Regions from separate parts of the Paenarthrobacter sp. 22069 genome, predicted to be linked through region 2. Evidence: predicted binding sites of a transcription regulator. Region 2 holds the regulator's gene; each other region holds the start of a gene.
What was found. Region 2 encodes LexA, which represses DNA repair genes until DNA is damaged. Its sites were predicted from a motif close to TCGAACANNTGTTCGA; they were not measured.
Positions count from the first base shown of each region.

Region 1: a site for LexA is predicted at 996-1,011, ahead of ACTJK0_RS12555 (LexA family protein). Genes of this name have one in related genera too.
Region 3: a site for LexA is predicted at 1,152-1,167, ahead of ACTJK0_RS06650 (shikimate dehydrogenase). Genes of this name have one in related genera too.
Region 4: a site for LexA is predicted at 761-776, ahead of ACTJK0_RS09150 (DUF6504 family protein). Genes of this name have one in related genera too.

Region 1 covers NZ_JBQEQF010000013.1:132,491-134,686, forward strand. Annotated here, with positions in the region: gene ACTJK0_RS12550 (Y-family DNA polymerase) at 1-542, opposite strand, end outside; gene ACTJK0_RS12555 (LexA family protein) at 551-982, opposite strand; gene ACTJK0_RS12560 (hypothetical protein) at 1,239-1,550, shown strand; gene ACTJK0_RS12565 (HAD family hydrolase) at 1,644-2,196, shown strand, end outside.
Region 2 covers NZ_JBQEQF010000023.1:27,098-29,293, reverse strand. Annotated here, with positions in the region: gene ACTJK0_RS17465 (LysM peptidoglycan-binding domain-containing protein) at 1-290, opposite strand, end outside; gene lexA (transcriptional repressor LexA) at 641-1,378, shown strand; gene ACTJK0_RS17455 (ATP-dependent DNA helicase) at 1,603-2,196, opposite strand, start outside.
Region 3 covers NZ_JBQEQF010000006.1:116,225-118,420, forward strand. Annotated here, with positions in the region: gene ACTJK0_RS06640 (MFS transporter) at 1-33, opposite strand, end outside; gene ACTJK0_RS06645 (IclR family transcriptional regulator) at 268-1,131, shown strand; gene ACTJK0_RS06650 (shikimate dehydrogenase) at 1,255-2,136, shown strand; gene ACTJK0_RS06655 (bifunctional sugar phosphate isomerase/epimerase/4-hydroxyphenylpyruvate dioxygenase family protein) at 2,136-2,196, shown strand, end outside.
Region 4 covers NZ_JBQEQF010000009.1:42,649-44,844, forward strand. Annotated here, with positions in the region: gene ACTJK0_RS09140 (chorismate mutase) at 1-263, shown strand, start outside; gene ACTJK0_RS09145 (hypothetical protein) at 291-680, opposite strand; gene ACTJK0_RS09150 (DUF6504 family protein) at 810-1,163, shown strand; gene ACTJK0_RS09155 (DNA polymerase III subunit alpha) at 1,160-2,196, shown strand, end outside.

The DNA.
Region 1 (2,196 bases), on a different contig from region 2:
ACCTCCTGCGGGACGGCGTCCCACAGGCAGACTCCGCCGAAAGCTGCATTGTTCTTGGCCCACTTGTTGCAGAGCTTGGCCAGGGTCTTAGTGGGGGCAATGCCAAGGCACACCGGCACCCCCACATGCCGCCGCACGGCGTCCTTCATCCGGCGGCCCAAAGCCAGCAGCTCTTCCGGCCCGCCCTTCACACCCAGGAACGCCTCGTCGATGCTGTAGACCTCAAGCCATGCAGAGTACCTGCCCAGCAGTTCCATCACCCGGGCGCTGATGTCCCCGTAGAGCTCATAGTTGCTGGACTTCGCCACAAGGCCCCATTCCTTGGCCCGCGGCGCAAGCTTGAACCAGGGCTCGCCGGTGGAGATGCCCAGGGCCTTCGCCTCAGGGGAGCGGGTCACCGCGCAGCCGTCATTGTTGGACAGCACCACCAGCGGCCGTCCCTCCAGTGAGGGATCGAAAGCCCGCTCGGCCGAGGCGTAGAAGCAGTTGACGTCCACGTGGGCAATCTGCGGCATCCGCCGCATCAGGGCGGGCTTAGCCATGCTGCTCCTTACACATGGTGGAGGCACCTGGTGGCGACGCCCCAGATGGTCAACTCGGACAGGGCAGGAACGTGGATGTCCGGATACTTCGGGTTCTCTGCCTGCAGTACCACGCCTGTGCGGGTGATGCGGAGCCGCTTCACTGTCAGTTCTCCATCCAGCACAGCGATCACCACGGATCCATCGCGGGGCTCCAGCGCCCGGTTCACGATCAGTTCATCACCGTCGCTGATGCCGGCGCCCTCCATGGAATCACCGGTTACCCGGACCACAAAGGTGCTGGTGATGTCCTTGATCAGGTGTGCATTGAGGTCAATGCGGCCATCGAAGTAGTCCTGTGCCGGCGACGGGAAGCCCGCTGCCACCGCCACGGGGGAGATCAGCACCGAGAACAGGGAGGCGCCCGCATCTATCACGCGGGGACCGACAGTAACGCCCACAACACACCTTTATTCGAAAATATGTTCGATAGTTTCAGTGTAGCGCCGGTGGCTGACAACGGGCACTCCCCCTGCCAGGCGGCGAAGGGTCCGCAGCTAACGAAGGGCTGCAGCCGTCGTCCACTGTTCTTGAGCCATTCTTTACCGGATCAGGCCGCGTCCTTGTGCTTCATCCCCCATCCTGAGCCTGGGTGGTTGCCGCCCTGCGGGCAGCTGGGCGGCCAGCTGCCCGGCTGGATCGAGGAAAGGACCTGTGGTGAAATTTGAAGTCGCGGACCGTGGCCAAGGGCCGTCCTGGTGGCTCTCCGAAAACGGTGAACTGCTGGCATGGCCGGGGCGGTATTTCGCATCGATGGCCTTCGCCGAACGTGAGGCAGCCGCCTTTAAGGCAGCCGCCGCCAGTGCCACCTTCGAAATCTTCCGAAGTTCGGAGGGATGGCGGTGGAGGGCTGTGCAGCCGGTGGACTACTTCATGGCCTACTCGCCGGGCGCCTTTCCCCGGCCGGCCCAGGCCCGCAAAGCCGGAAGGGAAATCAGGCACAAGGTTCAGCACGCCGTCGGTCCTTAGCAGGAAGCAGCGACCGCCCGCAGATTCCCAAAGCCACCCCAGGCCAGGCTCCACGCTGCGCACCGGGACCGAACGCCCACGTAGACTGGCAGGATGCGGCTGGTTGCAAGCGATATCGATGGAACAATCCTTGGGCACGATGGAAAAATCAGCCCCCGCACCATCCGCGCCTTCCACGCCTGCCGGGAGGCCGGCGTCGAACTTGTCTTCGTCACCGGCCGGCCGCCGCGGTGGCTGCACCCGCTCGAGGAGCAGCTCGGCCACACCGGGCGGGTGATCTGCTCCAATGGTGCCGTCGTCTGGGACCTTGAGGCGGACCGCCTGGTCTCCGCCCGCGCCCTCGCCATCGGGACAGTCCTGGAACTCCGCCGCATCATCAAGGAACTCCGGCCCGCCGCGCTGTTCGCCGCCGAAACGCTCACCGGATTCCACCTCGAGCCTGGCTTCATCGAAAACGAGTCCAGTGAACTGCTTGCCGAGTTCACTCCCGCGCCGCTGAAGGACACGCTCACCGATGACGATTCGGTGGTGAAGTTCCTCGCCATCGTCCGCGACGGAACGCCGGATGACTTCCTCGCGGAGGTGGCGCCCGCCGTCGCGCACCTGGCGGCCGCCACGCACTCCTCGCCCGGTGTTGCCATGCTGG
Region 2 (2,196 bases):
CGGGCATCACGGTCCGGGGCAACAGTTCCAGCGATGGCCCACAGCGACTGCCCCGGCTGCACGGTCACGGTCACTGCCGGTGTCACGGCCAGACCGGCAGCGGAATCCGAGGCCTTGGCCGGTGAATTGAAGAACCCGCCAAGCGACAGCAGGACGACGGCGAGGAGTACGAGCGGGGCTCCGATCAGGACGATCCGCCCGCGGCGAGTAAGCCGCAGCGGCGCCGGCGCGGGCGTTGCCTTGCGGGCGAAACTGCTGGGGGAAACCTGGTGAAGAGATAAAGCTGACATGAACTGAGCCCTCCTGGACCTGCCGTGCTGCCCGGTGTCCGCCCGCCACTGCCCCTGCCATTTCGCATCCCGGACCGAAACTTCCTTCGGCCGTTTTCGACGGAGACATTTGCTGGTTAGAACACATATTCGAACTTTGCTGGTTTAGTTTTAGCACTTATCAACGAACAATGTCGAGACTCGCTAGAACAAATGTTTGAAAAACCAATGTGGCTGGCCTAGCTTTGAACCAAAGAACAACCACTCCCGTAGTTGATCAGCAGGGTCTGACAATGACAGATGGTCCATCCGGCGGCGGTGTGGAAACAGCGCCGGGTGGATGCGGCGGCAAGCGAAAGGCATTGGCGAATATGGCAGCAGCAGCCGCCGGGGGCAGGACCGCCCCGCAACCCAGGAGAACCGCCAAGGGCCTGACCCCACGGCAGAAAAAGATCCTGGAGACGATCCAGCGCTCAGTCAATGAGAACGGCTATCCCCCCTCAATGCGCGAGATCGGTGACACCGTGGGGCTTGCCAGCCTTTCCAGCGTGACCCACCAGCTGTCCCAGCTTGAGAAGCTGGGCTACCTGCGCCGTGACCCCAAACGGCCCCGTGCCATGGAAGTGCTGATGCCACTTACCCTGGACGGTGGCGCCGGAAAAGCTGCTGGTCCGGCGCCTGTCCCAAAGGCAGCCGGTACGCGTGCCGGTGTAACTGAACTGCCCAGCGCGCTGGATACCGCGATGGTGCCGCTCGTGGGGCGGATCGCGGCCGGCGGCCCTATCCTGGCCGAGCAGCTTGTCGAGGATGTCATGCCGCTCCCCCGCCAGCTCGTCGGACAGGGCGAACTATTCATGCTGAGGGTTGCCGGCGACTCCATGGTGGACGCCGCCATTTGCGATGGTGACTGGGTGGTGGTGCGGCGCCAGGCGGATGCCGCCAATGGCGACATTGTTGCTGCCCTGCTCGATGACGAAGCAACTGTCAAGACGTTCCGCCAACGGGACGGACACACCTGGCTGCTCCCACAGAACACGCAGTACGAACCCATCCTTGGCGACCATGCCACGATCATGGGCAAGGTCGTCTCGGTCCTGCGGTCCCTCTGACCACGGATTCTTGATGACATCGGTCCCTTAATGACCACAGCTTCTTGATGGCCACAATTCATCAATAGCCACGGCTCCTTAGTGAGCACGCTTCCTTGCCTAACGGGCAAGGAAGCCGGGGCCCGGGCTCACCTGGCCGGGTCCTGGGAGATCAGAAGCTGCCCGCGGCCGCAGCCCCTGCTTCCTGGCGCCCGCAGACGCCAGCCGGAAGTTTCGCGGACCCGCTACTTGGCGTCCGCCCCAAGCCTGGACAGCGCGGCCAATGCCTTGCTGCGGTCGGTGGTGGCCCAGAACGGCGGCAGCGCTCCGCGCAGGAATCCTGCGTAGCGCTCGGTTGCCAGCCGTGAATCAAGCACGGCCACCACTCCCTTGTCCCCGGTGGATCGAATCAGCCGCCCGGCGCCCTGGGCGAGACGGATGGCGGCATGCGTGGCCGATACCGACATGAAGCCGTTGCCCCCGGCCTGTGCCACGGCGCGGGAACGCGCAGTCATCAGCGGATCATCCGGCCGCGGGAACGGGATCCGGTCGATCACCACAAGCCGGCAGGACCCTCCCGGGACGTCAACGCCCTGCCACAGCGACATGGTTCCGAACAGGCAGGTGTCGGGTTCGTCCGCGAACTGCTTGACCAGGGCTGTCATGGTCGATTCGCCTTGGCAGAGGACCGTCACATCGAGCTTGGGCCGCAGGGCGTCAGCGGCTTCCTCCGCCGCACGGCGGGACGAGAAGAGGCACAGGGCTCCCCCGCCGGATGCCTTGATGAGTGCTTCCAGTTCCTCCAGGGCCTCCGGCGAGACGCCGCGGCCGGGCTTCGG
Region 3 (2,196 bases), on a different contig from region 2:
ACCCGCCTCTGCGGACGGAAGTGTCTGGCTCATGGTGTTCCTTTGGTGTGACGACATTGTCGCGGATGGATCTGGGGCGTCGCAGCCGCCGCTGCCTTGATGCGGGCGGGGCGCGGTGCGGCTGGAGTCCGGAAGAAGACCCGGCGTGAGTAGCCACATGGTGGGAGCTACTTGTGCGATACAGAAACTATGACTGTGAGGGCAGTCACCTGTCAAGAAAATAATCACGATCTAGAAATAGCTCTCACATTGTGGCAACATCGAGATATGAGTGTGAACCAAACCACAGCGGCCGCTGACGAATCCGCTGTTGCCGCGGGCGCAGAGCCAGTCAATGCCATGCCGCCCGAACCCAAAGCTGCCACCAAGCCTGCAGACCGTACCGACATGGTGGGCAAGGCCCTTGGCCTGCTTGTCCTGCTGGGCGACGAACCCCGGGGCGCCAGTGCCGCGGAAATTTCCCGCCGCGCGGAACTTCCGTTCAGCACCACCTACCGCCTGCTCGGCTCCCTGACCCGCGACGGCTTTGTCGACTACGAGCCGGACGGCCGCCGCTACCACCTTGGCCTGCGCATCTTCCAGTTGGGACAGCGCGTTTCCAACCATCATGGTTTCGCGGGGACGGCCATGCCGATCCTCCGCCGTGTCACCGAGCAGACCGGCGAGGCCACCATCCTCAGCGTCCGCGACGGCCTGCACCACTTGACCGTCAGCAAGGTGGATGGACCGCAGACCTTCCGCGTGACCAGCGATCCCGGCCACTTGGGCTCGCTCTCCACGACCGCCGTAGGCAAAGCCCTGGTGGCGTTCGCCGAGGAGGGTGAGCGGGAGCGCCTGCTTGCGGAACTTCCGCTTGAGCACCTCACCCCACGCTCCATCACGGACCGGGACGCATTCCGTGCAGAGATCGAGGACGTGCGGCGCCGCGGCTACGCCGTCATGGATGAGGAGAATGAAGCCGGTATGCGCGCCGTGGCAGTGCCGCTGCTCAACGGCCAGGGCCACGCCTTCGCCTCCCTGGCCACCGCAGTCCCCGTCTTCCGCCTCAGCCTTGAGGAGCTGGAGGCCCACGTCCCCGTCCTGGAGGAGGCTGCGGCAGAGCTTGCCGCCCGCCTCCCCCAACGGGCCTGACGGTCGAATGCGTTCGTATCTCGAACACTAGTGCGGCCAGTGAACAATTGCTGTACTGTAATCCCTATCACCGGTGTGCCTCTTCGTGGATGCCCCGGTGCCGTTATCAAAGGAGCTGCACGGATGAGTATTCGAACTGAGTCCTACCTTGTGGGACTGGTTGGAGACGGCGTTACGCCGTCGCTCACCCCGCCCATGCACGAACGGGAAGGTGACGTGCAGGGCCTGCGCTACCTGTACCGGCCCATCGACCTGCTGGAACTGGGGCTGACCGGGGAATCGGTGGGCGCCATCCTGCACAGCGCCCGGACCCTGGGCTTCAACGGCTTGAACATCACCCACCCGTGCAAGCAGCTGGTCCTTGAGCATCTGGACGAAGTCTCCCCCGATGCCCGCCGCCTGGGCGCCGTCAACACCGTGGTCATCCGCCACGGCCGCTTCATCGGCCACAACACCGACTTTTCCGGCTTCGCTGCCGCACTGGCCTCAGGCCTGCCCGGGGCAAAGCTGGACCACGTGGTCCAGCTTGGCGCCGGCGGTGCCGGCTCCGCCGTCGCCTACGCCCTGCTGACCGCCGGCGTGCGGACGCTGCACCTGGTGGATGTGGACCCGGGCCGCGCCGCGGAACGCGCCGCCGAACTGCAGGGCTTCTTTCCCAACAGCACGGTAACGGCAGGCGCGACGACGGAGCTGCCGCAGCTGATGCGCCAGGCAGACGGCCTGGTGCACTGCACGCCGGTGGGCATGGCTGCCCACCCCGGCGTGCCGCTGGACCTGGACCTGCTGGACGCGCGCCACTGGGTGGCCGACATCGTCTACCGGCCAATCGAGACCGAGTTGGTCCGCGGCGCCCGCGCCAAGGGCTGCGAGGTCCTGGACGGCGGCCGGATGGCAGTTGGCCAGGCCGCCGACGCGTTTCGGATCTTCACCGGGTTGGATGCCAACCCGGACCGCATGCGGGCCCATTTCCTGGAACTCGTGGCCGCCGAGGAGGTGGCGGCCTGATGCGCACCGGAATCGCCACCGTATGCCTGTCGGGCACCCTGAAGGAGAAGATGCAGGCCT
Region 4 (2,196 bases), on a different contig from region 2:
CCGTTCGCATTGCCGTTGATGAGGTCGATGAACAAATCGTCACCCTCATCGCCCGCCGCGAACGGCTGATCAGGATCGCCGGAACCCTCAAGGGTGATGACGCCGAGGTACGGGCCCCCGGCCGTGTGGAACGCATCATTGAGCATGTGCGGGCCGCGGCCGAGAAGAAGGACATCGACCCGGACATCGTCGAATCAACCTACCGGGCAATGATCTCGGGGTTCATTGAACTTGAACTGAAGATCCATAAAGAAAACAGCTGACCAGCCGCACCGGCAGGTGGAGGAGCCTTAGATGGCTTCCTCCACCGGTACCCCGTGCTGGAATTCCCGGCCGTCAGCTTCGCTGAAGGCTGACAGGACGTGCCCCTGTCCAAGCCCGTTCAGGGCAGTGAGGGGGAAGCTTCCGGTGATGCTGTTTTCCGAGTGGGATACTCCGGACAGGTCGTAGTCTTCCTCGATTCCCTGGTCCCGGTTGAACGAGTAGCAGGCAATGGCCTCCCCGTTCATGAACTCGATGCACAGCCGCCGCTGCAGTGAAAAGTCCGGCGAGGCACCCATCAAACCCACCACGTAGGCGCCGGAATCCGGAATCGCCCCGTCTATGTCGAACTGCGCCACAAGGGTGGAGTCCTCGGTCTTGATGCTGGCCTGCTTCAGGAGCGCGTCATCGGTACTCATGCCAACATCCTGCTCCCTGCCGCACGCTCCGTCCACCCCCGCCTATGTTTTGCTGCCCACCCGGCGTAAACTGGTTTTATTCGAACACTTATTCGAATAAGCAGCAAAAATCACCGTAGGGAGGCGCCCATGGGCATGTTCAGCGAGTCCGTTGACGTGGTGTCTTCCGCCGAAGGCCAGCCTGAGTCCCTGACCTGGCAGGGCAGGACCTACACCGTCTGTGCAGAACCCGTCCGCTGGTATGAACGCCGGCAGTGGTGGGCCGAAGACAGCCGGGCTCCGCTCGGAAGCGGCCAGGGAGTGGTGGACCACGAAATCTGGCGCGTCCAGGTGCTTCCTGCCAATGCTCCACGTGTGCCGGCTCCCGCAGCCGAAGAGACCCTCACCCTTGACCTGACCCGCCATATCCGCAGCGGCCGCTGGCGGTTGCTCCGGATCCATGATGCCCTCCTCCCGGTGCGGCTTGACCACAGAACAGCATGAGCTTCACCCACCTCCACGTTTCCACTGCATTCAGCGCCCACTACGGCGTCTCCTGGCCTGAAGAACTTGCCAATGCAGCTGCCGCCGACGGCGCCACTGCCTTGGGCTGCACCGACCGTGACGGCCTCTACGGCACCATCAAGCACCTCAAGGCCTGCATGGCTGCGGGTATAGATCCCATCGTCGGGGTGGACCTCGCAGTATTTGACGACGACGGCGATCACCGCACCCAGCTGGCCGGCAGGGTGGTGGTGCTTGCCCGCGGCCACAACAACGGAGCCGGTTACCGTGCGCTGTGCCGCCTGGTGTCCGACGCCCACGCCAGGACTTCAGGTAAAGCCGGGGGAGCGGTACCCGTGGCGGTCACCAGGGCCGAACTCGCATCCCGGACCATCGACCCCAACACCCTCAAGCCTGTCCTGACCGTCCTGCTCGGCCCTGATTCCGACGTTGGCCGGGCCATGGGCGGCCGGCGCTACCTCCGTCCCCGAACCCTGTTCAAGCAATGGCTCGATGCCATGCCGGCCGGGACACTTGTGGCGGAAATCGTCTCCCAGCTCAGCGCCCCGGGGACACCTTTCAGCACAGCGCATGCAGTCCGGATGTTGAGGCTTGCAGAGGAACACCACGTACCCGCAATCCTTACCAACGCCGTACGGTATTGCGCCGCCGACGGCGCCCCCACCGCCGACGTTTTGGACTCTGCCCGAACCTTGAAATCCCTCCCGGAGCTTGCAGGTGAGCCGCTCCTGCAACCCACCGGCCAGGGATGGCTGAAGACCGGGAACCAGATGCTGGGCCTGGGCAGGGAAATCATTTCCGCCGGCGGTTACGGCGCCGCCGACCACAGGCAACTGATGGTGCAGACGGAAGCGCTCGCCGATCTGTGCCGGATCGATCCCATCACAGACATGGGATGGAAGCAGCCAGTGGTGCCGGAGGCATCCGTCATAGGCATAAGCCAGGATCCGCACATTGAACTCATCCAGCGCTGCCACGCCGGAATCGGCAGACGGTTCCCGGGGATTGCAGG